4 regions of the Pseudomonas sp. H3_E04 genome follow, and region 2 is predicted to be linked to each of the others. Evidence: predicted binding sites of a transcription regulator. Region 2 holds the regulator's gene; each other region holds the start of a gene.
What was found. The regulator FliA, encoded in region 2, starts transcription of late flagellar genes. The targets are predictions, from matches to a motif close to CTAAAGTTTNNNNNNNNNNNGCCGNTAA.

Region 1 (7,840 bases), 1.2 Mb from region 2:
GCACCGACAGTACGTCGGCCTGCTCGAACAATTGCTGCTTGCTGACATACGTCACGCCGGCCTGTTCAGCGCGTTCGGCCGTGAGATTTTCGCTCCAGGCGATCACCCGCATGCCGAACACCTGACCGAACTGCGCGACCCGCTGGCCGATACTGCCCAAACCGAGAATCCCCAGCGTCTTGCCGTGCAGATCACCGCCCAACCCCTGCTGCCAGTGGCCGGCGCGCAGAGCATTGGCCTCGTTAACCAGATTCCGGGTCGCCGCCATGATCAGCGCCCAGGTCAGCTCTGGCGCGGCGTGTTTGTAGCTGTCGGTGCCGCAGACCTTGATGCCCAGGGCTGCAGCGGCCGGCATGTCCAGCGCGGCATTGCGCATGCCGCCGGTGGCCAGCAACTTCAGATTGGGCAGGCGCCCGAGCAAATCGGCGTCGAAACGCGTGCGTTCGCGCATGACGCAGATCACCTCATACTTGCCGAGGCGCTCGGCCAGTGTCGCGTTGTCGGCCGGGTAATCATGCACAAAGGTTACTTCACCGATGCCCTCGAGCACGGACCAGTCGACCACGTCGCGGGCCACGTCCTGCCAGTCGTCGATCACTGCAATCTGCACTGTCATCGCCTTACCTCATCAAGGAACGGAAGGAGTCTTGCCCAGCCAGCCGAGCAGTGCCTGGTGGAATTTCTCCGGTTCTTCCATTTGCGGCGCATGGCCCATGCCCGGGAATTCAATCAGCGTCGACTGCGGAATCAGCTTGGCGACTTGCTTGCCGAGCACCTCGTAATGACCGATTTTCGCTTTCACTTCAGGTGGTGCAAGGTCCTTGCCGATGGCGGTGGTGTCGGAGGTGCCGATCAACAGCAGGGTCGGCATCTTCAGGTCTTTGAATTCGTAGTAGACCGGCTGGGTGAAGATCATGTCGTAGATCAGCGCCGAGTTCCACGCGACCTGGGTCTTGCCCGGACCTTTGCTCAGGCCGGCGAGCATGTCGACCCAACGATCGAATTCCGGCTTCCAGCGGCCATCGTAATAGGTGGTGCGCTCATAGTCGCGGATGCCCTTGGCCGTGACCTTCAATTCACGCTGATACCACTGATCGACGGTGCGATACGGAACACCGAGGGCTTTCCAGTCTTCCAGACCGATCGGGTTGACCATCGCCAGTTGATCGACCTGTTCAGGGAACAGCAACGCATAGCGGGTGGCGAGCATGCCGCCGGTGGAGTGCCCGAGCACAGTGGCTTTCTGAATGCCCAGCGCCTTGAGCAATTGCTGGGTGTTGGTCGCCAGTTGCTGGAAGCTGTATTGATAGTGCGCAGGTTTGCTGGACGTACAGAAGCCGATCTGGTCCGGCGCAATCACGCGGTAGCCGGCATCGCTCAAGGCCTTGATCGAACTGTCCCAGGTCGCCGCGCAGAAATTCTTGCCGTGCATCAGCACCACGGTGCGGCCGTTGGCCTTGCCATTGGCGGCGACGTCCATGTAGCCCATTTGCAGTTTCTGGCCTTGAGATTCGAAGGCGAAGTGTTTAAGCGTGTAGGGATATTGGAAGCCTTGCAGCTCCGGGCCGTAGGCAGGCCCTTCGGCGGGAGCGGTTTCAGTGGCCGCGTGCGCCATTAATGGCAGGGCAGCGCTGAGGACGAGGCCGGGCAGCCAGCGGGAAAGCGTGACAGACATAAGCACAAACTCCTTGAAAATTGGCCGACTCTGGAAGGCCGGGATTACGCCGACGTTAAACAAAGGCAATCGCAGCGAAGGTTGGTTCAACCGAGCCAGCCGAGGGTCAGCAAGGCCAGCACGCCATAGCGCGCGCCTTTGGCCAGCGTCACGATCAACAGAAAGCGCCCGAGCGGTTCGCGCATGACGCCTGCTATCAAGGTCAGCGGATCTCCGATCACCGGCAGCCAACTGAGCAGCAGCGACCAATGCCCATAACGCTCGTAGTGCTTGCGCGCCGTGGCCATATGCCGAGGGCTGACCGGGAACCAGCGTCGATCCTGAAACCTATCGATGCCACGGCCCAGCCACCAGTTGACCAGCGAGCCGAGTACGTTGCCAAGCGTCGCCACCGCGAGCAGCCCCCACAACCAGTAATGCTCGCTGACGATCAGACCGACCAGCAGCGCCTCGGATTGCAGCGGCAACAACGTCGCCGCGCCAAACGCAGCAAAGAACAGACCGAAATAAGCCGCCCCCATCAACGGGCCGGGTAGTCCGCCACCACTACGTCAGCGCCGTCCTTTTTCAGGCCGATGACCTGATACGCGTCGCTCATGCCGTCCATTTCCATGCCCGGCGAACCCATCGGCATGCCCGGTGCGGCCACGCCAAGCAGATCGTCGCGCTTGCTCAACGCGAGCACCTGATCGGCCGGCACATGGCCTTCGACGAATTTGCCATTGATGATCGCCGTGTGGCAGGACGCCAGACGCGGTGGCACGCCGTGCTGCTGTTTAAAGCTGCTCATGTCGCTTTCGACGTGGTCTTCGACTTTGAAGCCATTGGCCTCGAGATGACTGATCCACTTTTTGCAGCAACCGCAATTGGCATCGCGGTGCACTTCGATCGGGATCAGTTCGGCGGCTTGCGCCAGGGAGGAGATGAACAGGGCGCTCAGGGCGAGCAGACGCAATGGGGTTCGCATGGGAATGGGCTCTCGACTCGGTGAAGGTCAGAAAGAGCGCATTTTGACCGGTTTTTCCGTCCCGGCATCAACTGAGTGTTTCCAGTTGCTACAAGACGGGCGGGCAGAGGGCTGAGAGATGAGGGAGAGGTAACAAGGTTGTCAGTAAGGTATGCCATGCGAAGTAATCCCTGTGGGAGCGGGCTTGTTCGCGAACGCGGCGCGTCAGTAAAGACTCAATTGCCAGACACAACGGCTTCGCGAGCAAGCCCGCTCCCCCACTGGATTGTCTGCCATCAGGCAATCCAGTGTGGGAGTGAAGAGTCAACTGACCTTGAAGCGTCCCATGATCGCGCTCACGCGGCTGTTAGCTTCGAGCAGCTGGCGGGTATTCAGCTCGCTGGCCTGGCCGCTTTGCACCAGTTCATCGACCATGTGACGGATCTGCACCATGCTGCGGTTGATCTCTTCGGTCACCGCGCTTTGCTGTTCGGCGGCAGTGGCGATCTGGGTGCTGAGGCTGTTGATGTGGCTGACTGAACCGGCCATTTCGTCGAGCCCCGAGTTGACTCGGGCGGTGGCGTCAGCTGCGGACTGGCAACTGGCCTGGGTATTTTCCATGGCGCTGACCGACGAACTCACGCCTTGGGTCAGACGGGTCAACATCTCGTTGATTTCCGAGGTGCTGGCCTGGGTTCGTGCGGCGAGGGCGCGGACTTCATCCGCCACCACCGCAAAGCCGCGCCCCTGTTCCCCGGCACGCGCCGCTTCAATCGCGGCGTTAAGGGCGAGCAGGTTGGTCTGCCCGGCAATCGCGCCGATGACGCCGAGGATTTCGGTGATGCGCTGGGCGTCCTGCTGCATGTTTTCAACTTTGTGTGTAGCGCTCGCCACTTCGTCGATCAGCGCGACCACGCTGTTGGTCGCTTCCCCGACCACGACGCGCGAGCGATCGGCGTTTTCATTGGCGCGCTGGGTGAACGCTGCGGTCTCAGCCGCATTCTGCGCAACGCTTTCGGCGGTGGAGCTCATTTCAGTAATCGCGGTGACAGTCTGGTCGGTTTCCGAGGCATGACGCAGCAGAATCTGGCTGGTATGCGCCGAGGTGCGTTGCAGATTATCGAGGCTCGAAGCCATGGCGCCGGTGGCATGGGTGACTTCGCCGATCATGTTCTGCAGATAGGCGATGAAGGTGTTGACCGAGTGACCGATGGCGCCCAGTTCGTCTTCGGCGCGAATGGTGATGCGGCGGGTCAGGTCGGCGTCACCGCTGGACAGCGAATCAATGTTGGCCTTCAGCGCTTTCATGCGCAGCACCAGTTTACGAATCGCGTAGACCTGCAACAGCACCAACAGGATCACCAGCGGAATCTGGATCAGACTCAGGCTGTTGAGCACGTCGTCGCGCTGTGCGGTGAGCATTTTGGTCGGCAGGGCGGTGGCGAGGAACCACGGTGTACCCTCGATAGGGCGCATGAAGAAGGTGGCGTCTTCACCGTTGTTGTCGAACTCGACACGTTGCGCTTTATCGCGGTTCTGCAGGCCTGTCTTGATCTGATTGATGAAGGTCGAGCTGGCCGCCAGTTCGCTGATGTTCTTCAGCACGATCGGGCCGCTGATGCGCGAGCTGTTGCTGATGATCTTGCCGTCAGCCTCGACGATGAGCATTTCGGCGTTGAGGTCTTTTTCCTTGCGGGCCACCAGGTCATTGAAGAAGCCCAGGGTCACGTCGATGGTCGACACGCCCCAGGCGCTACCGTTCTTGTAGATCGCCATGGCGCAGTTGGTGCGCGGCTCGGCACTGGCGTCGTCCTTATAGGCAGCGGCCCACGCGCACTGGCCGCGCGGAGTGGCCATGCCGCCCTTGTGCCAGCTCTGGTCGTAGTAGTTCGGTGCGGCGTCGCTGTTCCAGAAGGTGTTGACCTTGAGCTGACCCGAGGCGTCGCGATGCCAGAACGTGCTGAACTTGTTGCGCCCGGCTTCACGCTGGCCCGGCAACGGCCAGATGCCGCCGCCGAAGACTTTCAGTTCGCCGTACTGATCCACCAGCCCTGGCAGCACCACGTCGATGGCGGCGCTGTCGAGCAGTGGAATGGTCTGGGTGATGCTGCGTTGCTGCGCCTGCACCTTGTTCAGTTCGCCCTGAATCTGCACGGCCACTTCGGCGATGCGGTTGAGCACGACCTTCTCTTCGGTATCGCGCAGGGTTGGCGCGACCAACTGGCTGATGCCGACCACGGTCAGCACTGACAACAGCAGGATAAACAGAACCAGAAACAGCGTGTAGCGAGCCTGAATAGTGCGCAGTGCGGGCATGAACTGATCCTTGAGCGGCGTTTTTGTTTGAGGGCGGGAATAAAACAGGGCGGGTATCACAGCGTATCGTCGTTTCGGGCCGAAGCTTTAGGTACTGGCGTGCCGAAAGAAACGGCTGGCGATGACCGGTTGGTATCGCAATTGATACGTTCGCGACCGTTACTGCGCGACAGGCGCCTTCGTTACATGGTGATGACGGCTCTAGCGCAATGTTTGCAGGGGATGCGCTTTGTATCGTGAATGTACGAAAGTTGTAAAAAAGCGCACAAAAAGGTTGGTGCGATCAAACGAGGCGGCCGATACTTGCGCCCATTCAGTTTGTTGGAACAAGGACATTTCATGCTCATGGCACAAGGAATCCTCGCATGACGATCGGTTATACCGGCGCCTGGGAAAGCAAGGCGGGCGTAATGGTCCGTGATACCGGCGCGAAGAAACAGGTTTCGCAGAGCGTCAAGGTGCAGCAGATGCTCACGCTGGTCGGCAACGATCCGAACGCGCTGAACGTCGCCGAGATGGATAAGCAGGGGCTGCGCAAGCAGATCAAGGGCTTCGACCCGGCCAACGTTTCCGTCAAGCAATTGGGCAACCTCAGCGAGTTTCTGCGCGGGCGTGGGCTGATTTCTGAAATCACCTCGATCACCTTGCTCAATGCCGGCGACAAGTTCGACCGCTTCGGTGTGCAGAAAGACCCGGAGGCGAAGTTCAACGCGCTGGAATATTTTGCCACGCAGCTCGATGCCATCCAGACCAACAGTCTCAATGGCAACTACTACGGCAAAAGCCTGATTCCCGAATTCAAGAAAGCCATTTACGTCCTGCAAAACCTCAAGACTTACGGCGAAGGCAATGCCGCTGTGCCGTCAGACCAGGGCCTCAAAGCCAAGGCATAAGTCCGCGCCTCAGCGAGCGGGCTTATGCTTTATTACGGGTAGCCGATCAAAGCGTCTGCAGATCACGGCGCGCGATTTGCCGTTGCGTCCGAGCCTGCAGGTCTTGCATGTACGGGCAATGCAAGGCCAGTCTGCGCGGGCGGAAACCGCGATGGAACAACGCCAGCCAGCCGCCCTGATTGTCTGGCGCCGGCGCTAGACCGGTGAAGACAAAACCAATGGCGTCGAGACTGTGCAGATCCACTGCAAATTGTCCCGACAGTTGCAGGCGAATCGAAATCAGCCAATGCCCGGGCAGCGTGCGCAATTGGTTCAGCAGTTCCGGATCGAGTTTCTCCAGAAGCATTTCATGGCGATCGCCGTGTTGTTCAACCTGAACCGAGGCCCCACGCCAGCGTCCCGCACTGGTTCCAATGCCGAACACGCTTGTCAGACGCTCCATCAAGGGCCGACAACTGGCTGGCCAGTCCTGCTCGGGCAACGGCCGCCGATAGCCATCGATCGCGCGAACGCCCAAAACGATCGACTCCGGCTTTTTGCAGCCAAAAGGCGAGCGGACATAGTCCGGTAGCAGTCCGGTGTTATGGAACCCGAGGCTGATCGCCATGCGTTGGGTGTAAGGGTGGTGGGTGACCTGCTTGATCGAAACGCTGCGACAACCCAATGCCTGTGCGTGAGTCAGCAATTGCTCGCCCAGGCGCGTGGCGATGTTCTGCCCACGGGTGTCAGGATGAACGGCACTCAAAGCCAGTTCAGCGTCGTGCGATGCCTTGCTTTGCCTGTACAAGGTGGCATGACCACGAATCCGTTCTCCCTCGACCGCTACCAATGAGTGCCAGCGTTTTTCTGCATGGTTCTGACTGATCAGGCACGGCAGGTACACGTCACTTTGTACGTAATGGTCGCCGTAAACCTGGCGAAACAGTTCGCTGACGGCGGCGGCGTCGCTCTCACGGTAATTGCGCAGGATCAACGCTTCCATCACGCACCTCCCTGTCATGTTGGTCATAGCAGCGTAAATCGACGATCCGCAGGCTTTTGCCGGCGCGAGGATGGCGCGCGAGATCCTCGAAGCGGCAGCTCTGGATGCGTACCTGCAGTAATCCAGCGCCTCGCAGTTGGGTGATCTGCGGGTAGCGTTCGATCAAGCGGGCCTCAAGGTTCTTATCGATGTGTGTTGATCGCTCATCGACTGCATATTTCAACGTCAATACATCGGTGCCATCGGCCTGTTCAATCAACAATTGCCAGTCGTCGCTGCCAGCAGTGCTCCTTACGGTTTCGCTGATTTCATCCGTCATCAGCGACAGGATGCCGACGCGCACGCGCTGGCTGTTGCCGCTGCGGCCCTTGAGGGCGAATTTGCGTTGCGGCGTACCGACCGGTTCGCGCCAGCACGCCAGATCTCCCACGGGATAGCGGAGCAGGGGCATCAAGCGCCGATGAAGGTTGGTCAATACGAGCACGCCTTTTTGATCGCAGGCCTCGATCGGCTTGCCCGTGTGCTGGTCGATGATCTCCAGCAGGACGTGGCCGTCAGGCGTGCGATGTTCACCTTCCATGCAGTCATGATGACTGGCGCCGATAAATCCAGCGTCGACGCTGGCGTAGCCGATGGAGGCGATGCGTGCGTTGGGCAGCGCTTGCGCAAGGAGTTGGCGCTGCGAGGCGAACAGGCTTTCCCCGCCGTAAAGCACGGTATCAACCAAAGGCAATGCGAGGTTGCGTTGCCTCAGCCAACTGGCGAAGGTCAATAATTGCGCGGGCACGCCAGCCAGCACGTTGATCCGGTGTTGCGCGATGGCATCGGCCAGCTTCGGCGGGTCGACTTCACCACTGAACGGGAACTCGGTGATTGGCGTATCAACATGGGCCAGTGAATCGTGGATAAACAAAAAACTGGCATAGAGGTCGCCGGCGAAGAACAGATTGGCGACCCGGTCGCCCGGGCTGAATTGTCGATTCAGACTGCGACCGAAATTCGCTACAGTGGCTTGCCATTCGGCACGG
Region 2 (7,840 bases):
TCGAGCAAGGCTTCGAATTCGTCGTCGGTGATGTCCGAGCTGTCGCCCGCAGCAGGCGCGGCCGGAGCCGCCGGTGCTGGCGCCGGAGCGACCGCATCGACAGCAAACTGGCCCTTGCCGTGCAGCTGATCGAGCAGCGATTCAAATTCGGCGTCGGTGATTTCATCGCTCGCCGCCGTGTCGGCAACCGGCGCTGGAGCAACAACAGCAGCCGGGGCCTCGGCCTGGGCCTTGACGGCATTCAGCGAGTCCAGCAGTTGTTCGAATTCGTTATCGGTGATGTCTTCCGATGCGCTTTCAGCGACCGGTTCTTCCACCGCTTCTACCGGTGCGGCAACGGCTTCATCCGCCGATTGCGGCTCGGCCAGACGCGCCAGTGCGGCCAGCAGTTCCGGCGTGGCAGCGGTGATCGGTGCACGCTCACGGACTTCGCTGAACATGCTGTTCACCGCGTCCAGTGCTTCGAGCACCACGTCCATCAGTTCTGCATCAACGCGACGCTCACCCTTGCGCAGGATGTCGAACACGTTTTCGGCGATGTGACAGCACTCCACCAGCTCATTGAGCTGAAGGAAGCCGGCGCCCCCTTTTACAGTGTGGAAACCGCGAAAAATTGCATTGAGCAGATCTGCATCATCCGGGCGGCTTTCCAGCTCGACCAGTTGTTCGGACAGTTGCTCAAGAATCTCGCCGGCCTCAACCAGGAAATCCTGAAGGATCTCTTCATCGGCGCCGAAGCTCATTAATGGGGTGCTCCTACAGGTCTAAAAACCCAAAAAACCCGAATTCCGAAACTCTAGAATCCAAGGCTGGATAACAAATCGTCCACATCGTCCTGACCGGACACAACGTCTTCTCGTTTATCGGCATGAATCTGCGGACCTTCACCCTGCGAGAGATGTTTTTGTGGATCTTTTTCAGCAAGCATTGCAGCGCGGTCATGTTCGATGCCCGCAAAGCGGTCGACCTGACTGGCCATGAGCACGAGTTTGAGCAGATTGCTTTCGACTTCGGTGACCAGTTGGGTCACACGCTTGATCACTTGACCTGTGAGGTCCTGGTAATCCTGAGCCAGCAGGATGTCGTTGAGGTTGCTCGACACCGCACGGTTGTCCGTGCTGCTGCGTGACAGAAAACCGTCGACCCGGCGCGCCAGTTCGCGGAACTCTTCAGCCCCGACCTCGCGACGCATGAAGCGGCCCCAATCGGCGCTCAACGTCTGCGCTTCATCAGCGAGACTGTTGACCACCGGCGTGGCGCTTTCCACCAGATCCATGGTGCGGTTGGCCGCGGCTTCCGTCAGCTTGACCACATAGCCCAGGCGTTCGGTGGCGTCGGTGATTTGCGACACTTCCTCGGCCTGCGGCATGTGCGGATCGATCTGGAAATTGACGATCGCACTGTGCAGTTCACGTGTGAGCTTGCCCACTTCCTGATACAGGCCGCGGTCACGGGTCTGATTGAGCTCATGGATCAGTTGCACCGCGTCGCCGAACTTGCCTTTTTCAAGGCTCTCGACCAGTTCGACCGCGTGTTTTTTCAGGGTCGATTCGAAATCGCCCTGTGATGATTCGTTATGCTCCATAGCTCCCCCGCGCATTCATCAGCCGATGCGTTCGAAAATCTTCTCGATTTTGTCTTTCAACGCTTGAGCCGTGAAAGGTTTGACCACGTAACCGTTCACACCGGCCTGAGCGGCCTCGATGATCTGCTCGCGCTTGGCTTCAGCAGTCACCATCAACACCGGGAGGTGCTTGAGTTTTTCATCGGCGCGCACGTGACGCAGCAGGTCGATACCGGTCATGCCCGGCATGTTCCAGTCCGTTACCAGAAAGTCGATGCTGCCGCTGTTGAGCACCGGAATGGCAGTGGTGCCATCGTCGGCCTCGACGGTGTTGGTGAACCCAAGATCGCGCAGCAGGTTCTTGATGATCCGCCGCATCGTTGAGAAGTCATCAACGATGAGGATTTTCATGTCTTTGTTCAATTCGACCTCCAAGCAGTCTTAAACGCGCCCAGCACCTGGACGCGCCACTTCAATCAATCGGCATAGCACTCGAAGTTTGTCTGGAGCACAACGGATCGAGACCGGCGCCGTTCATCACCGCACCAGCCTCGTTTCGCAGTGTCCCCACACTGCCTTCAGCGCGCTCGCCACTCCCCCAAACGCCCCCGCAGACGGGCCGCGCACTGGCTGTGTAACTGGCTGACCCGCGATTCACTGACGCCAAGGACTTCACCGATTTCCTTGAGGTTCAGCTCTTCGTCGTAGTACAGCGCCAACACCAGTCGCTCACGCTCCGGCAAATTGGCAATCGCGTCCGCCAGCGCCGCCTGGAAGCGTTCATCTTCCAGATCGCGTGACGGCTCCATATGAGCACTCGCGCCATCCTCGTGCAGCCCTTCGTGTTCGCCGTCCTGCAGCAGGTCGTCGAAACTGAACAGGCGACTGCCCAAGGTGTCATTCAGAATCCCGTAGTAATCGTCGAGACTCAATTGGAGTTCGGCCGCAACCTCGTGATCTTTAGCGTCACGGCCGGTTTTAGCTTCAATCGAGCGAATCGCGTCGCTGACCATCCTGGTATTACGGTGAACCGAGCGTGGCGCCCAGTCCCCTTTGCGCACTTCATCGAGCATCGCGCCGCGGATTCGAATGCCCGCGTACGTTTCGAAACTGGCGCCTTTGCTGGCGTCGTATTTGGTCGAGACTTCCAGCAAACCGATCATCCCGGCCTGGATCAGGTCTTCGACCTGCACGCTGGCCGGCAGGCGCGCCAGCAAGTGATAGGCAATGCGCTTGACCAGTGGCGCGTAGCGCTCGATCAATTCGTATTGCGCGTCACGCGCCGACTTTTTGTAAAGATTCATGCCACTGGCGGTCATATCACAGGCCCTGCGGTTTGCTGCACGAGACGCTCGACGAAAAATTCCAGGTGCCCGCGCGGGTTGGCCGGCAGCGGCCAGGTGTCGACCTTCTGGGCAATGGCCTTGAAGGCCAGCGCGCACTTGGAACGGGGAAAGGCTTCGTAGACGGCGCGCTGCTTCTGCACCGCTTTGCGCACGCTTTCGTCGTACGGCACGGCGCCGACGTATTGTAGGGCGACGTCGAGGAAGCGATCCGTGACCTTGGTCAACTTGGCGAACAGGTTGCGCCCTTCCTGCGGGCTCTGCGCCATGTTGGCCAGCACGCGGAAGCGGTTCATGCCGTAGTCGCGGTTGAGCAACTTGATCAGCGCGTAAGCGTCGGTGATCGAAGTCGGCTCGTCGCAGACCACCAGCAACACTTCCTGGGCGGCGCGCACGAAACTGACTACCGAGTCACCAATGCCCGCAGCGGTGTCGATCACCAGCACGTCGAGATTGTCGCCGATGTCGCTGAACGCCTGGATCAGGCCAGCGTGTTGCGCCGGGCTCAGGTGCACCATGCTCTGCGTGCCGGAGGCCGCCGGCACGATGCGAATCCCGCCCGGGCCCTGCAACAGCACGTCGCGCAGTTCGCAACGGCCTTCGATGACGTCGGCCAGTGTGCGCTTGGGTGTCAGCCCCAGCAGAACGTCGACGTTGGCCAGGCCCAGGTCGGCGTCCAGCAGCATGACCCGACGGCCAAGCTCTGCCAGCGCCAGCGACAAGTTCACTGACACGTTAGTCTTGCCGACGCCACCTTTGCCGCCGGTCACCGCGATCACCTGTACGGGATGCATGCTGCCCATGTTATTTCTTTACCTTGTCTTGCATAGACGGAGGCCACATTACTGGCTGCGCGTTCACGATCGGAACAATGCGTGGCAGACCATCGATGTAGGTACAAAAACTGTTCATGATTACCTCAGCCAACCTGCTTGGTCGGGCTGTGATAGATATCAGCGAACATGTCAGCCATGGCTTCTTCGCTGGGTTCTTCCTGCATTTGCACGCTGACGGCGCGGCTGACCAGTTGATGACGGCGCGGCAGATGCAGATCATCCGGAATCCGTGGGCCATCGGTCAGGTACGCGACCGGCAATTCATGACTGATCGCCAGGCTCAACACTTCGCCGAGACTGGCCGTTTCATCCAGTTTAGTCAGGATGCAACCGGCGAGCCCGCAACGCTTGTAACTGTGATAAGCGGCGGTTAGAACCTGTTTCTGGCTGGTGGTTGCCAGGACCAGATAATTTTTTGAGCGAATGCCACGCCCGGCCAGGCTCTCGAGCTGCATGCGCAACGCCGGATCACTGGCTTGCAGCCCGGCAGTATCGATCAAAACCACGCGTTTGCGTAGCAGTGGATCCAATGCCTGCACCAGCGACTGGCCGGGATCGACGTGCGTCACCGGCACGTTGAGGATGCGCCCGAGGGTTTTCAGTTGTTCCTGCGCGCCGATGCGGAAGCTGTCCATACTGACCAGCGCAACATTCTGCGCGCCGTACTTGAGCACATAACGCGCGGCGAGCTTGGCCAGCGTGGTGGTCTTGCCCATGCCGGCGGGGCCGACCATGGCAATCACACCGCCCTCTTCCAGCGGCTCGACTTCCGGTACGGCAATCATCCGCGCCAGGTGCGCCAGCAGCATGCGCCAGGCCTGACGGGGTTCTTCGATATCGGTGATCAGCGCCAACAGGTCGCGCGACAGCGGGCCGGACAGGCCAATACGCTGCAGACGGCGATACAGATTGGCCTGGGCCGGACGGCTGCCTTGCAGCTGATTCCAGGCCAGGGTGCCGAGTTGCACTTCCATCAACTCGCGCAGGCTGTTCAATTCAAAACGCATCGAATCCAGCGCACGCGGATCGACACCTGCCGAGGCCTGCGCAGGTGCTGCGGCCGGACGCGTCGGTGCGGCGTAGGTCGGCTCGCTCAGCGGCTCGGCAGCGGTCAACGGCAGGCCTGCGGTCAATGGCAGCCCGGCAAACAATTGCTGATTGGTGTTGCCGTCGGCTTCGCCACGCAGGCTCAGCTCGGCCTGGGCAGTGACGATGCGCGATTGGGTCTTGCGCAGCTCGTCTTCGAGTTCCATGTTCGGAACCCGTGGCGCCAGCGCCGACAATTTGTAATCCAGAGCCGCCGTCAACTCGACGCCGCCGGCAATGCGGCGGTTGCCGATGATGGCGGCATCAGCGCCCAGCTCATCGCGAACCAGCTTCATGGCCTGACGCATATCGGCGGCGAAAAAACGCTTAACTTGCATAAACCACTACCTCAGCCGTTGGGCCCTACTGTCGCAACGATGGTCACTTGCTTGTTGTCCGGTACTTCCTGGTAGGCCAGCACATGCAGCCCTGGCACCGCGAGGCGACCGAAGCGCGAGAGCATCGCGCGAATCGGGCCTGCTACCAGCAGGATCACCGGTTGGCCTTGCATTTCCTGACGCTGGGCCGCTTCGATCAACGAACGTTGCAGCTTCTCGGCCATGCTCGGCTCCAGCAGGACGCCCTCTTCCGAGCCTTGTCCTGCCTTCTGCAGACTATTGAGCAATATCTGTTCCAACCTTGGTTCCAATGTGATCACAGGCAGCTCGGACTCAGTACCTACAATGCTTTGGACGATTGCACGGGATACGCCGACCCGCACAGCGGCGACCAGCGCGGCGGTATCTTGACTCTTCGCGGCGTTGTTCGCGATCGCTTCGGCGATGCTGCGGATGTCGCGCACCGGCACGTGCTCGGCGAGCAGCGCTTGCAGAACCTTGAGCAACTGCGACAGCGAAACCACGCCCGGTACCAGCTCTTCTGCCAGTTTCGGCGAGCTCTTGGCCAGCAATTGCATGAGTTGCTGCACTTCCTCGTGGCCGATCAGCTCACTGGAGTGCTTGTACAGAATCTGGTTCAAGTGCGTGGCGACCACGGTGCTGGCGTCAACCACGGTGTAGCCGAGCGATTGCGCCTGGGCGCGCTGGCTGATTTCGATCCACACCGCCTCGAGGCCGAAAGCCGGATCTTTGGCGTTGATCCCGTTGAGCGAGCCGTAGACCTGGCCCGGGTTGATCGCCAGTTCGCGATCCGGGTAGATCTCGGCCTCGGCCAGAATCACCCCCATCAGGGTCAGGCGATACGCGCTCGGCGCCAGATCGAGGTTGTCGCGGATGTGCACGGTCGGCATCAGGAAGCCCAGATCCTGCGAGAGCTTCTTGCGCACGCCCTTGATCCGCGCGAGCAATTGCCCACCCTGATTGCGGTCCACCAGAGGGATCAGGCGATAGCCGACTTCCAGACCAATCATGTCGATCGGCGTAACGTCGTCCCAGCCCAGTTCTTTGGTTTCCATGGCGCGGGCCGGCGACGGCAGCAGTTCCTGCTGACGCTTGACCTCTTCCAGCGCCACGACCTTGGCGACGTTCTGCTTCTTCCAGAACAGGTACGCGCCGCCTGCGGCCAGCGCAGCCATGCTCAGGAAGGAGAAGTGCGGCATGCCCGGCACCAGGCCCATCACCGCCATCAAACCAGCGGCCACGGCCAGCGCTTTCGGCGAGGCGAACATCTGGCGGTTGATCTGCTTGCCCATGTCTTCCGAGCCGGACGCACGGGTCACCATGATCGCCGCTGCTGTAGATAACAACAGTGATGGCAATTGCGCCACTAAACCGTCACCGATGGTCAGCAAGGCGTAAACCTTGCCCGCATCGCCGAAGCTCATGCCGTGCTGGAAGATACCCACGGCCATGCCGCCAATGAGGTTGATGAACAGAATCAGCAGGCCGGCGATGGCGTCACCGCGGACGAACTTGCTGGCACCGTCCATCGAACCGTAGAACTCGGCCTCTTGGGCGACTTCCTGACGGCGCGACTTGGCTTGATTCTGGTCGATCAGGCCGGCGTTGAGGTCGGCGTCGATCGCCATTTGTTTGCCGGGCATCGCATCGAGGGTGAAGCGCGCGCTCACTTCGGAAATCCGCCCGGCACCCTTGGTCACCACGACGAAGTTGATGATCATCAGAATCGCGAAGACCACGATACCGACCACGTAGTTACCGCCGATCACCACCTCACCGAAGGCCTGAATCACCTTACCGGCAGCGGCGTGGCCGTCCTGACCGTGGAGCATCACCACCCGCGTCGAGGCCACGTTCAACGCCAGGCGCAGTAGCGTTGCCACCAGCAGAATGGTCGGGAACACAGCGAAATCCAGTGGCCGCAGCGCATACACGCAGACCAGCAGGACGACGATCGACAGGGCAATGTTGAAGGTGAAGAAGACGTCGAGCAGGAACGGCGGCACCGGCAACATCATCATCGCCAGCATGACCAGCAGCAACAACGGCACGCCCAGATTGCCTCGACTGAGGTCGGCAACGTTGGTGCGTGCTGTATTGAATAACTGAGTGCGATCCACCGGTTTTCCCCGTTCCTTTAAAGCAAACTTTTGACGCCCCGAACGGGCGCAGGGCGGCTACTGCAAGAAGCTTTCCAACTTTTGCGGTGGATTGAAAACGAGGGGATTTGGCGGGGGGATTTGTTGAAGTCGCAATGACCCCTTCGCGAGCAAGCCCGCTCCCATAGGTGCCGAGGCACCACAAAACTTGCCGCTAGCATGCACCCTTTGTGAGACATGTCTTGCTCGCGACGATGATCACTTGGGAGGCCGGTTCTCAAGTGGATCAGGGATAAAACCATGCCGCCCTGCTTATCAGTCGAATGCAGGTCGATCATGCGTGATCGTCGATCTGAAAGAGGGTCACAACTGTCAGACCTGACAGGTGGCAGGCGCGCGAACCTATGGCCTACTGCGAGTCTCCCAAGGCTCAAGGATCCCGGCCATGAACCACTCAACCGATGTAGCTGCGTACCAACTTGAATTGCCCAACGAAAACATCGTGATGATCAAGGGCCTGCATGGCCTCAGGCTCAGTCCGGATGCTTCTTTG
Region 3 (7,840 bases), 2.6 Mb from region 2:
CGTTCTACGGTCTGGCGCCGCTGTATGCCTCGCAGCAGGGGCTGTCGACCGAGCAGGTCGGTCTGTTCATGGGTAGCTGCATTTTTGCCGGTTTGCTGGTGCAGTGGCCGTTGGGCTGGTTGTCCGACCGTTATGACCGTGCGCTGCTGATTCGCTGCTTTGCCGGGTTTCTGGCGGTTGCGGCGTTGCCGTTGGCGATCATGCCGCAGGTGCCGCTGGAGGTGCTGTTCGTCGTCGGCTTCTTCTGTTCGCTGGTGCAATTCTGCCTGTATCCGCTGGCGGTGGCGTTTTCCAACGACCACGTCGAAGGCGATCGCCGAGTGTCGCTGACCGCCATGTTGCTGGTGACTTACGGCGTCGGCGCGAGCATCGGGCCGCTGCTGGCGGGTGTACTGATGAAGTTTCTCGGCAGTCAGAGCCTGTATGCGTTCTTCAGTTTCTTCGCGCTGGTGCTGGTCTGGCGGATTCGTCCGAAAGCGGTCACCAACCTGCACCAGGTCGACGACGCACCGCTGCATCACGTGGCAATGCCGGACAGCATGTCGAGCTCGCCGCTGGTGGCGGCGCTTGACCCGCGTGTCGATGAGCAGGTGGTGCAGGAGCAGATGGTCCAGGACCCGGCGCCGAGCAATCCCGAACCGGAGCCCGAAGCTCAGCCGGGAGCGGTCGTTGAAACCGAACCGGACAGCGGCGATGACGACAAGCCTGCGCCGGATATCAGTGGCGGCAGGCCCTGAGCCGAAGATAAACGTCCGCGCATGAAAAAGGGCAGTCCCGCACAGGACTGCCCTTTTTATTGATCGCTGCGACTCAGAGATCGTCTTTGTCGAAACGCCGTGCTTCACGTTGCAACTGGTAAACAAAACGCTCGACGTTGCGCGCAGCCTGGCCACTGATGTTGTGGAAGCGCAGCCCGGCGAAGGTGATGTTGAGTTTTTCTTCGAAATGCAGATAGCGCAGTTCGACCGATGTTGGCTGGTTGCCGAACAGCGGCGGGGCGATCAGGCGATCGTAGACCTGGCCCAGTTGCAGGCGATCAGTGATGTCGCCTTCGAAGCGGAATTTGCAGCCAGTGGCGGAGATATCCAGCAGCTTGCCGTGCAGAGGAACCTTGAGCTTTTCGCCGCCCAGTTCAACGCTGACCAGATCGGTGAGCTTCAACGCAGCGCGGAAGGCGTTACGGCGCTGGTGATAGACCACTTCGCTTGGCAGGTCGCCGGTGTAGAAACGGTCACCGTCGGATTCTTCGATGTTCAGCGTGCCGTTGCATTCCCAGGCGATGCGCACGCCGTCATGAAAGCCTTCGACCTTGAACGGTTCGCCAGCCTGGAGGAAGCGCTCGCCATCGCGCGGGATCATTTCGTCCAGTGCGATCGTTGCGGTTTCGCGGTCGACCTTGATCAGGTAACTCTGAAAGCGCTGGCTGCGTTCATGGAAGGTGATGATCAGCGGATCGTGGCTGTCTTGCAGCTGGCGCAGGTTGCTGGAGATTTCCAGTGGCGTGGTGAGCACCTTCGGAGGCTGCGGAGCATCATCCGCGCTTAGGGTGTTGGACACGGTTCTTCAATCTCCAGACAAAATAAGACGACTGGCCAGTATTTTGCCAGCATGTTGCGCAAGTGGATAGTGCAGGGCCAGCGAATGGCTCATGCCTGGCTGAGCGTTCGCGGCTTGACCGGTTTGGCAAAGGTCCCGCTGGCGTCGTACAGCGCTGGCGGCTCACCGCCGGTGAGGATCTTCAGCTGATTGGCGGTGGTCGCCTGCTGGATCTGGATCGACTGGCCGTTCTTGACGTTGGCCGCCTGGCATTGGGCGATCAGCGCGGTCAGGGCATCGCCCTGGGTCAGCAACTGGTCGCCAATGCTCGACTGGCTGGCCAGTTGCTCAAGACCTGTGCGATCGGTCGGCAGGTTGAGGCTGGCGAGGATTTCGCTGCGCTTGCGGCCATGCTGCTCGAGCAGAATGATCAACGCTTGCTTGGTCGCCAGAATTTCTTCCAGCAACGGCATGTCGCGACCATGCAAAGCGAGGGATTCGGTTTGCAATAACTCCAGCAATTGTTGCGCTGGAGCAAAGTCGTCGTTGATCAGTTGCAATAAGTTAGTGTCGTGCATGGCTGGCCTTGGGGTTTAAGCGTCCAAAAGCCTGGCGCCGGCAAAAGCCTAGCGCTGGGCTTCGAAGTTGAGCAGTTTGCTGGCTACACGGTTGCTGTCGACTTTATAGCTGCCATCGGCAATCGCGGCTTTCAACTCGGCCACACGGGCTTTGTCGACAGCAGGCTGATCGCGCAGCTTGTCAGTGACCTTCTGCAACTGTTGAGCCTCATTGCTGAGGTGTACCGACTCCCCGCTTTTGGCGACATTGGCCTGTTCGGCCTGGGTATTCAGCGGCGCGGAGGGGCTGTTTTCAGCGCTTTCCTTGGCGTTGCTGGTACGTGTGCTGCCGGTTAGTGACGAGGAACTGTTCAATCGGTTGAAATCGATAACCATGATAAAAAACCTCTGGGAATTTGGACGCTTGCCATGTTTTCGGCTATCCCCTGAAAAACTTTAGGCCCAATCAACCATAAGCTTGCATGCGCCGTTGCGAGACCTGCTGCGGCACAGTTTAGGGAAGCGACGGGATCGGCGCCAGTTTTCTCCTCGAGGCTTTTACATGGCCACTTCGACCTGTCCCGGCGCAATCACCTGCGCCTTGATAACTCTTTGAGAATTAAGGTTTTTTACTCGAATCTGTTCTTTCATGCCGCCATTGGAGAGCGCTTCGCCCGGCATGCGTACGGCAAGGGTGCCACTGCGCGCAGTGATCACCACTTGGTCACCCTTGCGCACGACTTCGGCCTGTTCCAGATGCACCAGTGTGATGACCTGATCGGCGACCGTTGGTCGGGTAAGTTTCTGCCCGATCGCTTCGTCGACGGAGGTCAGGAAACCCTGATTGATCGTGCTGACATCGCGCTCGCGCAAAGTCACATCCTGCGGCTCGATAATGCCGGCGCGTTTCAGCGGACGAGTGGTCGTTACGATCTCGCGAAACAGGCGGACTTGAGCGGGTACGAACACCGTCCAGGGCGAACTGCCTTCGCAGCGAACCTTCACCGTAACGCGCCCCAGCGGGCGTGCCGGGCTCTCCAGAGTCGCTGTCAATTCCTTGTCGCACATGGGCATGCGCATGCGCGGGTCGAGCTGGTTGACTTCGATTTCGTAGCGGCCTTCGGTTTGACTGGAAGCCAAATAGTCTTCTACGGTGAATTCAAGAAAGCCCTGAGTCACGCCGATAAGCATATCAGGCAAGGTAACCGCATCTGCATTGGCAGGACTGCCAGCAAGCGAGCAGCAAACGGCGGCCACCGCGCAAAGCCCTTTGCGAAGGGTAGAGGTCAGGCGTCGGGAAAATGTCGTTTGAGCGTTCATACGAGTTAAAAAGCAAGCGCCGTGCCGTTTAGCAATGAATGTGCGTCGCAACAACACTTGGCGTTGATGTAGGAGTCTGGGCATGGCTGGTGTAATGGATTCGGTGAACCAGCGCACGCAACTGGTAGGGCAGAATCGCCTCGAGCTGCTGTTGTTCCGTCTCGACGGGCCGCAGCTCTACGGGATCAACGTGTTCAAGGTGCGGGAAGTGTTGCAGTGCCCGTCCCTGACCTTGATGCCCAAATCCAGTCCTGTCGTGTGCGGGGTAGCGAATATACGGGGAGCGACCATTCCGATCCTGGATCTGGCAATGGCAACGGGCTCCGGTGCGTTGAAAGACAAGAACAGCCCGTTCGTGATCATCACGGAGTACAACACCAAGACCCAGGGTTTCCTGGTCCGCTCGGTGGAGCGCATCGTCAACATGAACTGGGAAGAGATCCATCCGCCACCCAAGGGCACCGGTCGCGATCATTACCTGACCGCTGTGACGCGGGTCGACAACCAGTTGGTCGAAATCATCGACGTCGAGAAGGTGCTGGCTGAAGTGGCGCCGACCCCGGAAGCGATTTCGGTGGGCGTGGTCGATGTCGAGACGCAGACCAAGGCGCTGTCGCTGCGGGTACTGACGGTCGATGACTCGTCGGTGGCGCGCAAGCAGGTCACGCGTTGTCTGCAGACCATCGGTGTCGAAGTGGTGGCGCTGAACGACGGCAAGCAGGCGCTGGATTACCTGCGCAAGCTGGTCGACGAGGGCAAGAAGCCGGAAGAAGAGTTCCTGATGATGATTTCCGACATCGAGATGCCGGAGATGGACGGGTACACCCTGACGGCGGAAATCCGCGGCGACGCGCGCATGCAAAAGCTCCATATCATCCTGCATACTTCGTTGTCGGGGGTATTCAATCAGGCGATGGTGAAGAAAGTCGGTGCTGATGACTTTCTGGCCAAATTCCGTCCTGATGACCTCGCATCCCGGGTAGTCGACCGGATCAAAGCTGCAGATATCAGCTAGGGACCTTCTGTCCCTGGCGTTCAACACGATTTAAGAGGCGGCATCATTGTCTACGGGTAATTTGGATTTCGAACAGTTCCGGGTCTTCCTGGAAAAAGCCTGTGGCATTCTGCTCGGTGAAAACAAGCAGTATCTGGTCTCGAGCCGTCTCAACAAACTGATGGAGCAGCAAGGCATCAAGTCCCTGGGTGAGCTGGTACAGCGCATCCAGACCCAGCCGCGCAGCGGTTTGCGCGAGCAGGTGGTCGATGCCATGACGACCAACGAAACCCTGTGGTTTCGCGACACCTATCCGTTTGAAGTCTTGAAGAACAAGGTACTGCCGGAAGCGATCAAGGCCAGCCCCAACCAGCGTCTGCGGATCTGGTCGGCGGCCTGCTCGTCGGGGCAGGAACCGTACTCGCTGTCGATGTCGATCGACGAGTTCGAGCGCAGCAACCTTGGCCAGTTGAAGATGGGCGTGCAGATCGTTGCCACTGATCTGTCGGGGCTGATGCTCAATAACTGCAAGACCGGCGAGTACGACAGCCTGGCGATCGGTCGAGGTTTGTCGCCGGATCGCCTGCAGCGCTACTTCGACCCGAAGGGGCCGGGGCGCTGGGTGGTCAAGGCGCCGATCAAGAGCCGGGTGGAATTCCGCTCCTTTAACCTGCTCGACAGCTACGCAGCGCTGGGCAAGTTCGACATCGTGTTCTGCCGCAACGTGTTGATCTACTTCTCTGCCGAAGTGAAGAAGGACATCCTGTTGCGCATTCACAGCACGTTGAAGCCGGGCGGGTACCTGTTCCTTGGCGCTTCGGAAGCGCTGAACGGTTTGCCGGATCATTACCAGATGGTTCAGTGCAGCCCGGGGATTATCTACAAGGCGAAATAAGCGGTTTGCGCTGATACAAAAAACGGGAAGCCCGCAAAGGCCTCCCGTTTTTTTATGCCCGAATTATTTTCCACGAACACCACAAACCCCCTGTGGGAGCAGCCTGTTCGCCAAAGCGGTCTGTCCGTAAGACAGTTGGCGCCTGACACGCCCCCTTCGCGAGCAGGCTCGCTCCCACACGGATCTGCGCTGACCTGGCAACGACGGCAAGCGGCAGAAAAGCGGCATCCGGCGGTAACCGGTTGCCGCTTTTCTGGCATTGCCGCTTTGCCTGTTCGGCGCAAAGCCCCGGAATACGGGGGTTCTTCCATTTGGCACGGCGCTTGCTAAAGCTCAGATACGAAAAACCGGTCACCTGAAGGTTCCCGACATGAGCATCAGCTTCGACAAAGCGCTGGGCATTCACGAAAAGGCATTGGGCTTCCGCGCCCAGCGTGCCGAAGTGCTGGCCAACAACATCGCCAACGCCGACACCCCGAACTACAAGGCGCGGGATCTGGATTTCTCCAAAGTGCTCGAAGCACAGACCGAGAAGACCAAGACCGGCGGCCACTTTGCCCTGAACATGACCAACAGCCGGCACATCGAGGCTGAAGGGCTGGGCAACGGCGACGAGTCGCTGATGTATCGCACGCCGATGCAGCCTTCTATCGACCAGAACACCGTCGACGCTCAACTGGAACAGTCGAACTACGCGGAAAACGCCGTCGGCTTCCAGGCCAGCTTCACCTTGCTCAACAGCAAATTCAAAGGGCTGGTGTCAGCCCTGCGCGGAGAATAATCCATGTCCCTGTCCAGCGTTTTCAACATTGCCGGCAGCGGCATGAGCGCGCAGACCACGCGTCTGAACACCGTGGCCTCGAACATCGCCAACGCCGAAACCGTCTCGTCGAGCATCGACCAGACCTACCGCGCCCGTCACCCGGTGTTCGCCACCATGTTCCAGGGCGGCCAGGCCGGCGGCAGCAACTCGCTGTTCCAGAACCAGGACGCGGCCGGGCAGGGCGTGCAGGTACTCGGCGTTGTCGAAGACCAGAGCAACCTCGAAGCGCGCTACGAGCCGAACCATCCGGCTGCCGACGCCAAGGGCTACGTTTACTACCCGAACGTCAACGTGGTGGAAGAAATGGCTGACATGATTTCCGCGAGCCGGTCGTTCCAGACCAACGCCGAAATGATGAACACCGCCAAAACCATGATGCAGAAGGTACTGACCCTCGGTCAGTAATAAGGGGCGAGTGCCATGAGCGTTACGGATACCACCAGCAGCCTGAGCATGAATGACATCCTGGCCAACTCGTCGAAGACGAGTAGCACTACGTCGGGTGGCATTGCTTCGGCGACCAACAGTGCCACCGGCGGTCAAGCGCTGGGCAAGGATGCATTCCTGCAGTTGCTGGTCACCCAGCTGAAAAACCAGAACCCGCTCGACCCGCAGGACAACAGCGCCTTCGTCGCGCAGTTGGCGCAGTTCAGCAGCCTTGAAGGCATCACCACGCTGAACTCCACTGTCAGTGGCCTGGCCGGCAACTACAACTCGTCGCAGGCGCTGCAAGCGTCGTCGCTGGTCGGTCGCAACGTGATCGTGCAGACCAACACCGCCCAGCTCGATGACCCGAGCAAAGGCCTGACCGGTTCGGTCACCGTGCCTTCGTCGATTGCCGGCGGCACCGTGACCATTACCGACAAGGACGGCAAGACCGTGCGCACCATCGACCTGGGCAGCCGCGCTGCCGGCGATGCCAGTTTCACTTGGGACGGCAAGGACACCGCCGGCACCGTGGTTCCGGTCGGCACTTACACGTTCAAGGCCAACGCACCGATCAACGGCACCGCGACCGACCTGGCGACTTACCTGCCAGCGACCGTCAACAGCGTGACGATCAGCCAGACCGGTGGCGAGCTGATGCTCAACCTGGCCGGCAAGGGCACCGTTGCCCTGTCCAAAGTACAAACCATTGGTATATAGAGCCGACTAACCCGGCACGAAGGAGTGGAACATGTCTTTTAACATCGGCCTTAGCGGTCTCTATGCCGCCAACAAACAACTCGACGTAACCGGCAACAACATCGCCAACGTCGCCACCGCCGGTTTCAAATCCTCGCGCGCAGAATTCGAAGACGTCTATTCGTCAACTCGTCTGGGCAGCGGCAGCAAAGTCATCGGTAACGGCGTACGCCTGGCCAACGTTTCCCAGCAGTTCACCCAGGGTGACATCAACAACACTGGCAACGTGCTGGACATGGGCATCAACGGTTCCGGCTTCTTCACCATGAGCAACAACGGCTCGATCTCGTACACCCGTGCCGGTACGTTCAAGGTCGACAACGCCGGTTACATCACCAACACCGACTACACCTCGCGTCTGCAGGGTTACGGTGTGGATGCCAACGGCAAGATCATCAACGGCGTGTTGACCGATCTGAAGATCGACACCTCGAACCTGGCGCCGAAGTCGTCTTCTGCGGTGACCTCGAGCATCAACCTCAATTCGTCTTCGCCAGTGATCGTCGATACCGGCGCCAGCGCCGTGACGT
Region 4 (7,840 bases), 1.2 Mb from region 2:
GTCTGCAACCGTGGGTGCCGATCCCGCGCGTCAGCGAAGTGCGCCCGGCTGCGTACAGCGAACTGGCCGCAGATGCCAAAGCCCTGGCCGGCAAACGCTTCGCCATCCCGCGCATGTACATCAATGCCGACCCGGACGCCGGCACCAGCGAAGCCCCCGGCATTGGCGGTCCGACTGGCCAGCGCATCACTACCCGCGCGTCAGTGATCGACTTGTGGAAACGGGCGCGTCAGGCCCTGGAAGCCGCTGGCGCCGAAGTCATCGAAACCGACTTTCCGCTGGTCTCCAACTGCGAAGGCGACCGCCCTGGCGCGCCAACCGTGTTCACTCGTGGGCTGGTGTCGAAAGAATTTCTCCATCATGAACTGTGGGACCTGACGGCCTGGGCGTTTGACGATTTCCTGCGAGCCAACGGCGACCCGAAACTAAATCGTCTGGTCGACGTTGACGGGCCGAAAATCTTTCCCCACGACCCCGGCACCCTGCCCAACCGCGAAGGCGACCTGGCCGCTGGCATGGACGAGTACGTGCGCATGGCCGAACGCGGCATCACGCCGTGGAATGAAATCCCTACCGTGCCTGATGGCTTGCGCAGTCTGGAGCAGACCCGGCGCATCGACCTCGAAGACTGGATGGAAAAACTCGGCCTCGACGCCGTGCTATTCCCGACTGTTGCCGACGTTGGCCCGGCGGACGCCGATGTCAATCCAGCCTCGGCGGACATCGCCTGGAGCAATGGCGTCTGGGTGGCCAACGGCAACCTCGCGATCCGCCACCTCGGCGTACCAACGGTCACCGTGCCGATGGGCGTCATGGCCGACATCGGCATGCCGGTCGGCCTGACTTTCGCCGGCCGCGCCTACGACGATTCAAACCTGCTGCGCTACGCCGCCGCCTTCGAATCCACCGGCAGCAGACGCCAGATCCCACCGCGCACGCCACCGCTGTCCTGATCGAGGCAACAGCAAGCCCGCTCTCGGCATTGATCAAGTGTTGAGGACGGGCCTACTGGTCCGCAGTCTGCATCCCTGCTCGCGTCGATTTGCCCAGCGCATGGGCAAAAAACCGTCCCGCTTCGGAAATCAGGTTGCGGTGAATATCCTCGCGATCGACTCCATCAGCATCGGTGCACAACGCCGGCATGGCGCGAATCTGCTCTTCATTGCATGGCGCCAGAAACACGAAGTGCCCTGCCCCGGCCAGCAGTTTGAAGTCCGGCGCGGTGGGCAGCTTGCGCGCGAGGGCGGCAGCGTTTTTATCAAAGGCCACCAGTTTGTCGCCGTCGCCGCTGTAGAGCAGCACCGGTACGTGCACGTCAGCGAGGGTATGACGGCCGAATTTCAGGCTCAGCGGCGCCATCAGCAGTAACGCGTGAACCCTTGGATCGGCCACCGGTTGCAAATCTTCGCGATCGACAATCAGCTCACCCTGGGTGTTGCAGGCGTCGTGATCGTCCGGGCGTTCCTGGCAATAGCGCCGTAGACGATCAAGATCCGGTTGCGCCCCGGAAAGAATCAATGCGGTCTCGCCACCAGCCGAATAGCCAATGACCCCGACCTGATCAGCATTGACGAACGGCGCCAGCATGCTGTCGCCGAGCGTCGCGGTGATCGCTTGGGAAATCTGAATTGGTCGCCCATATAGATTGCTCAACGTGCCGAGACGGCTGTGGTCCCGCCAGTTGTCGCCGGGGTGAATCACCGCCACCACTACGAAACCCTTGCGCGCCAGCGATGTGGCCAGATCATGCAAGGCCAGCGGCGTGCCGGTGTTGCCGTGGGAGAGCATCAACATCGGAAAGCGGCCGATGGCGACTTTAGTGTCTTCTCCGGCCTCGACCGAGTAACCCTCAAGCAAACTCATGTGCTCGCGGTCACTGGACGGGTAAAAGGCGATAGCGCGCATCGGTTGCAGATCGAGCGGGTCGAGAAAGGTCATCTCGTGATAACCGACGCTCCAGACAGGGTGCCGCCCCGGCGCGGCCTGCACTGAATTCAGGCTGCCCAGCAGGCAAATCAGCAACATTGCACAAAGATGCCTCATGAATGCCCCACCCTGTTGGACCACATCATCGGATGTGTTGGAACTGCATAACCCGGGCCAGATTATGTAACAGCCGGAAACAAAAAACTCCGTATTCGGCCCTTGCGGAACCAGAATACAGAGTTTTTTGCGGATTACCTGAACATCAGCTGTTCTTTACGCAAGCCTTACGCGGCTGCAAACAGTTGCTCACTGATCTTCGCTTGAGCAGCGCTCATGGCGTTGTTGCGCACTTCTTCGCCATAGGCCAGACCCTCAGCGCGAACGATTTCGATGTCGGTGATGCCGAGGAAGCCCAGCACCAGCTTCAGATATTCCTCGTGCGCGATGCCGCTGGCCTGACCGGCGTGGATGCCGCCGGAGGTCGACACGATGATCACTTTCTTGCCACCGCACAGGCCTTCAGGGCCGGCTTCGGTGTAGCGGAAAGTCTGGCCGGCGACGGCGATGCGGTCGATCCACGCTTTCAATTGGGTTGGCACAGTGAAGTTGTACATCGGCGCGGCAATCACGACAGCGTCGGCAGCGATGAATTCGGCCAGAGTCGAGGCACTCAGCTCGGCTTCGTGCTGTTGCGCAGCGTCGCGCAGTTCGGCGGTGGTGCCAGCGGCGACCAGCGTGGTCGACGAGAAATGGCTGATGGCATCGGCAGCCAGGTCGCGATAAGTGACCACGGCGCTCGGCTCGGCGGCTTGCCAGGCGTCGGCGACCTGACGGCTCAACTGACGGGAAGCAGAGTTGTCGCCCAGAATGCTCGAATCGATGTGCAACAGTTTCATGTGGGTTCTCCTGAAAGAATCGCCGGTGGCGACGGAATGGAGACAATCCTACGCAACAAACCAATAGCTGATTAGTCGCCGGCAATGCGATAGTTCGTCCCATTGATAGAACGACTGGAAACGCGCATGCAGGACCTTAACGATCTTTACTATTTCGCCAAAGTGGTCGAAGCCGGTGGTTTTGCCGCCGCCGGGCGATTGCTCGGAATTCCCAAGTCACGGCTTTCGAGGCGGATTGCCGAGCTGGAAGAACGTCTCGGCGCGCGTCTGCTGCAACGCACCACCCGCCAACTGAATCTCACCGCTGTCGGCGAGCGCTATTTGCGCCACTGTCAGGCGATGTTGCTGGAAGCGGAAATGGCTGACGAAGCCGTGGCGAGCATGTCCAGCGAACCACGCGGGCGCTTGCGGGTGTCGTGTCCGACCGGACTCGCCCATGAAATGCTGCCGACGGTGATCAGCGACTTTCTTGGCAAATTTCCGCAGGTGCAACTGGAGGTCGTGCTGCTCAATCGCCGTGTGGATCTGGTCACTGAAGGCATCGATGTCGCTTTGCGGGTGCGCGATCACGGCGATGAAGATCCGTTGCTGGTCACTCGACGTTTGCGTCAGGCCCAGGCGGTGGTAATCGCCAGCCCGGATTTCATGCAAGGCAAGACCATCAATCATCCGCAGGACCTCAAGAACCTGCCGGTGCTCGGCGCGCTGGAAGCTGATCGCATGGTCCATGTGCGTCTGCTCGACCAGCAGGGCAAGAGTGTCGATCTGAGCATGGAAGCGCGGCTGGGCATCGATGACTTTGTCGTGCGCAAGGCCTGCGTGCTCGCCGGTCAGGGTTTCACCGTGCTGCCGATGATGTTCTGCGAGACCGAACTGCGTAACGGCACGCTGGTGCAGGTGCTGCCGGAATGGTCATTGCCCGGTGGCTGGTTGCAAGCGGTGTATCCGCACCGGCGCGGGGTGATGCCGGCGGTGCGTGCGTGGATCGATCATCTGGTCGAATCGTTCGATGCCTGCGGGGAGCGGTTGTTATGAAACAGGGAAAGATGAGCGAAGCCGAGGTTGGCGCATTCTGTCTGGCTCTGCCGGGCGCGCGGGAAGATTATAAATGGGGCGGCGTGCGGGTGTTCTCGATTGCCGGCAACAAGATGTTCGCCTTGCAGGGATTACGCGGCGATTCGCTGGCGTTCAAGGTCGACAAGGATCTGTTTCTCGGCCATTGCGACCGCCCGGGGATTCATCCGGCGCCGTATCTGGCGCGCGCGCAGTGGATCATCATGCACCCGCCCTACCCGCTGAGTGCCGAGGAATTGCAGGGGCTGTTGCAGCGATCACATCAACTGGTGGTGAGCAAGTTGCCAAAGAAAACCCAAATCGGCCTGCGTTTGTAAGCACGCAAATCCTGTGGGAGCGAGCCAGCTCGCGAAGGCGGTTTGTCAGGCGACTCATCAGCGAGGATGAGATTGCTTTCGCGAGCAGGCTCGCTCCCACAGGGGATTTTCGGTGGACTTTAGATCAGCGACAGCAAGTTCGATCCGAGAAAAATCTGGTCAATCCAGAACACCTGATGCAGCAGCACGATCACCCAGAACAGAATCTGAAACGACACCTTGCGGGTCTTGTGCCGAAACACTTGCTGCGCGATCAACGCACCGGGCCAGCCGCCCGCCAGTTCTACCGCATGCAGGATGTTTTCCGGGGTGCGCCAGGCATCGGCGCGGGCCTTGCGCTTGTCGGCCCAATACAGAAAAAACGCCAGCACACTGACAATCCCGTACGCCGCCAGAGGCACCCGCGAGATGCCGCTGAGCCACATCGACAGTGAGCCGAACAGCGGCAGCGCGCAGACGATCAACAGCACCACAAGCTTCAACTTCACATGCTGAAGGCGCCCGCCAGAAGCTCGTCCTTGCGGGCGCTGCGCGCGCGAATCGTTCATGGCTTGGCCGCCGACCAGTCCACCCAGCCGAACTGCCAGGTCGCCAGAATGAACAGGCCGAACGCTATTCGGTACCAGGCAAACGCTGCGTAGCTGTGGTTGCCGATGAACTTCAGCAAACCGCGCACAGCGATCATGGCGAAGACAAACGCGGTGACGAAACCAATCGCGAATACCGGGAAATCCGCTGGCACAAACAGATCACGGTATTTGTAGCCCGAATACACCGCCGCACCCACCATGGTCGGCATGGCGAGAAAGAATGAAAACTCGGTTGCAGTCTTGCGCGACAGGCCGAACAGCAAGCCGCCAATGATCGTCGAGCCGGAGCGCGAAGTGCCGGGAATCATTGCCAGGCATTGCGCGAAACCGATTTTCAGCGCATCGGTCCAGCGGATCTCGTCAACGGTTTCGGCGTGGACTTCATGCTGGCGCTGTTCGGCCCACAACATGATGACCCCGCCAACCACCAGCGCTGCCGCCACGGTGATCGGGTTGAACAGGTATTCGTGAATCAGATCGGCGAAGATCACACCCAGCACCACCGCCGGCAGGAAGGCGATCAGCAGATTGGCGGTGAAACGCCGTGCGCTTGGCTGGGTCGGCAAGCCGATCACCACGTCGAGGATCTTGCGGCGAAACTCCCAGACCACCGCGAGAATCGCGCCGAGCTGAATAATGATGTTGAACGCCATGGCCCGTTCGCCGCCGAAGTTCAGCAAGTCGGCGACGATGATCTGGTGTCCGGTACTCGAAATGGGCAAAAACTCCGTCAGCCCCTCTACAATTCCTAGAATCAGTGCCTGCAAGGCGGTCCAAAGATCCATCAATCCCCCAGAGAGCGATGCGCAAGGCATGCCCCGATAGTATTTTTTCGTTCACTGCGTCCAGCGTAGCCGGTAAAAGCTGTAGCGATTGCGCGCACAGGATCCACACGAAACGGTAAAAATTCCGTGAAATGTCAAAACCGGATTCAGGTTTTTGCGCGCGGGGCCGAAATCCTAACAGACAAGCCTCAATAGCGCTGTGCGTGTTGGAAGGCTTGAATCGCACGGTCCCGGACACTCAGCTGTGGCCGGATGCTGGCGATCATTTATTACAAGAACAAGAATCCCGGAGTGACAGCGTTATGAACAGCTTGCGCAGTGTGTCGATCAGCCGACGCTTGTGGCTCATCTTGATCGTGGCGGTGGTCATGTTGCTGACCTTGGGCGTGCTGATGCTCAAGCAGATCCACGACGACCTCTACCACGCCAAGGCGCAGAAAACCCAGCACGTGGTGCAGACCGCCAGCGGCCTGCTCACGTATTACCAGGGTCTGGAGACCGCTGGCACCCTGACCAGGGACGCGGCGCAAAAGCAGGCACTGACGGCGATCCGTGGCCTGCGCTATGACCAGAGCGACTACTTCTGGATCAACGACCTCACGCCCGTGATGGTCATGCACCCGACCAACCCCAAACTCGAAGGCCAGAACCTCTCGGCGATCCGCGACCCGGACGGTTTTGCGGTGTTCAACGAGATGGTCGCCATCGCCAAGGCCAAAGGCGCGGGCATGGTCAATTATCGCTGGCCGAAACCGGGAGCGACTGATCCCGTTGCCAAGACCTCATATGTGAAGCTCTTTGAGCCGTGGGGCTGGGTGATCGGTTCCGGCGTGTACGTCGACGACGTGCAAGCCGAGTTCCAGGGGCAGATGATCAAGGCCTCGGCAATCGGTCTGGCGATTGCGCTGATCATGGCGCTGCTGGTGATTCTGATCGCGCGCAGCATCGTTCGTCCGTTGCAGGAAACCGTGAATGCCATGGCCAACATCGCCAGCGGCGAAAGCGACCTGACCCGCAGCCTCGATACCCATGGCAAGGATGAAGTCACCGAGCTTGCCCATCACTTCAATGCCTTCACTGCCAAATTGCGCCGAGTGATTGGAGATTTGCAGATCTCGGCCAGCGCCCTGGGCCAGTCATCCAGCGAGCTGGGTAACGATGCCTCGCAGGCACAGCAGCGCAGTCAGCAGCAATCGCAGCAAATGGAACTGGTGGCCACGGCGATCAACGAAGTCACCTACGGCGTGCAGGACGTGGCGAAAAACGCAGAACATGCCGCCGCAGAAATGCGCGATGCCGAAGCGCAGGCGCAGCAGGGGCAGATCAACATCGACGGCAGCCTGCAGCAGATCGACAAGCTATCCGGCACGATCGATCAGGCGGTGGAGGTGATCCGCACGCTGGCGGCCGAAAGCACGCAGATTGGCAGCGTGTTGGAGGTGATTCGCTCGATTGCCGAACAGACCAACCTGTTGGCGCTTAATGCGGCGATTGAAGCGGCGCGTGCTGGTGAACAAGGTCGCGGGTTTGCCGTGGTCGCCGATGAGGTCCGATTGTTGGCGCAGCGCACGCAGAAATCGACGGCGGAGATTCAGTCGATGATCGAGCGTTTGCAGAACCACTCCGAAGCTGCGGTGAAGGTGATTGGCGACAGCAGCAAGGCTTCGCAATTGACCATTGAACAGGCGGCACTGGCCGGGGCGAGCCTCAATGCGATTGGCCAGGCGTTGCGTAATCTCAACGGCCTGAATGCTTCGATCGCCAGCGCCACGTTGCAACAGGCGCATGTGGTTGAGGACATCAACCAGAACGTCACCCAGGCGGCCGGGCTGTCGCACAGCACGGCGTTGGCGGCGGAACAATCCAGTGCAGCCAGTCTGCGCCTTGGGCAACTGAGCGAACAACTGAACGGGTTGCTTCGGCAGTTCCGGGTCTGACTCAAAACCTGTGGGGTAGTCTGGAATCTGCGCATAGCCTCAACCCCTGTGGGAGTGGGCTTGCCCACGAAGGCGGCGGGTCAGGCGAATTTTCTGTGTCTGACACACTGCCTTCGCGAGCAAGCCCGCTCCCACATGAGATTGGTGGGGTTGTCGGGAATTTGCGGACAACATCAAACCCTGTGGGAGTGGGCTTGCCCACGAAGGCGGCGGGTCAGGCGAATTTTCTGTGTCTGACTTAATGCCTTCGCGAGCAAGCCCGCTCCCACATGAGATTGGTGTGGTTGTTGGGAATTTGGGGACAACATCAAATCC

Region 1: the regulator FliA is predicted to act here: its motif matches at 5,001-5,028, upstream of AB4N53_RS06165 (methyl-accepting chemotaxis protein).
Region 3: the regulator FliA is predicted to act here: its motif matches at 2,526-2,553, upstream of flgM (flagellar biosynthesis anti-sigma factor FlgM).
Region 4: the regulator FliA is predicted to act here: its motif matches at 5,734-5,761, upstream of AB4N53_RS06375 (methyl-accepting chemotaxis protein).

What each region holds. Positions count from the first base shown of each region.
Region 1 covers NZ_CP162797.1:1,356,317-1,364,156, forward strand. The annotation lists gene AB4N53_RS06145 (D-2-hydroxyacid dehydrogenase family protein) at 1-616, opposite strand, end outside; gene AB4N53_RS06150 (alpha/beta fold hydrolase) at 629-1,675, opposite strand; gene AB4N53_RS06155 (YqaA family protein) at 1,762-2,196, opposite strand; gene AB4N53_RS06160 (DUF411 domain-containing protein) at 2,196-2,642, opposite strand; gene AB4N53_RS06165 (methyl-accepting chemotaxis protein) at 2,946-4,937, opposite strand; gene AB4N53_RS06170 (hypothetical protein) at 5,303-5,830, shown strand; gene AB4N53_RS06175 (GNAT family N-acetyltransferase) at 5,877-6,812, opposite strand; gene AB4N53_RS06180 (phenylacetate--CoA ligase family protein) at 6,781-7,840, opposite strand, start outside.
Region 2 covers NZ_CP162797.1:197,459-205,298, reverse strand. The annotation lists gene AB4N53_RS00935 (chemotaxis protein CheA) at 1-743, opposite strand, end outside; gene AB4N53_RS00930 (protein phosphatase CheZ) at 797-1,585, opposite strand; gene AB4N53_RS00925 (chemotaxis response regulator CheY) at 1,604-1,975, opposite strand; gene fliA (RNA polymerase sigma factor FliA) at 2,143-2,883, opposite strand; gene fleN (flagellar synthesis regulator FleN) at 2,880-3,710, opposite strand; gene flhF (flagellar biosynthesis protein FlhF) at 3,827-5,167, opposite strand; gene flhA (flagellar biosynthesis protein FlhA) at 5,179-7,308, opposite strand; gene AB4N53_RS00900 (YncE family protein) at 7,733-7,840, shown strand, end outside.
Region 3 covers NZ_CP162797.1:2,807,065-2,814,904, reverse strand. The annotation lists gene AB4N53_RS12625 (MFS transporter) at 1-737, shown strand, start outside; gene AB4N53_RS12620 (flagellar brake protein) at 811-1,557, opposite strand; gene AB4N53_RS12615 (flagella synthesis protein FlgN) at 1,647-2,114, opposite strand; gene flgM (flagellar biosynthesis anti-sigma factor FlgM) at 2,163-2,489, opposite strand; gene flgA (flagellar basal body P-ring formation chaperone FlgA) at 2,652-3,413, opposite strand; gene AB4N53_RS12600 (chemotaxis protein CheV) at 3,496-4,428, shown strand; gene cheR (protein-glutamate O-methyltransferase CheR) at 4,475-5,302, shown strand; gene flgB (flagellar basal body rod protein FlgB) at 5,673-6,083, shown strand; gene flgC (flagellar basal body rod protein FlgC) at 6,087-6,530, shown strand; gene flgD (flagellar hook assembly protein FlgD) at 6,546-7,271, shown strand; gene flgE (flagellar hook protein FlgE) at 7,303-7,840, shown strand, end outside.
Region 4 covers NZ_CP162797.1:1,408,408-1,416,247, reverse strand. The annotation lists gene AB4N53_RS06410 (amidase) at 1-953, shown strand, start outside; gene AB4N53_RS06405 (alpha/beta hydrolase family protein) at 1,006-2,043, opposite strand; gene AB4N53_RS06400 (FMN-dependent NADH-azoreductase) at 2,211-2,822, opposite strand; gene AB4N53_RS06395 (LysR substrate-binding domain-containing protein) at 2,949-3,857, shown strand; gene AB4N53_RS06390 (MmcQ/YjbR family DNA-binding protein) at 3,854-4,213, shown strand; gene AB4N53_RS06385 (DUF1294 domain-containing protein) at 4,333-4,761, opposite strand; gene AB4N53_RS06380 (undecaprenyl-diphosphate phosphatase) at 4,758-5,588, opposite strand; gene AB4N53_RS06375 (methyl-accepting chemotaxis protein) at 5,891-7,525, shown strand.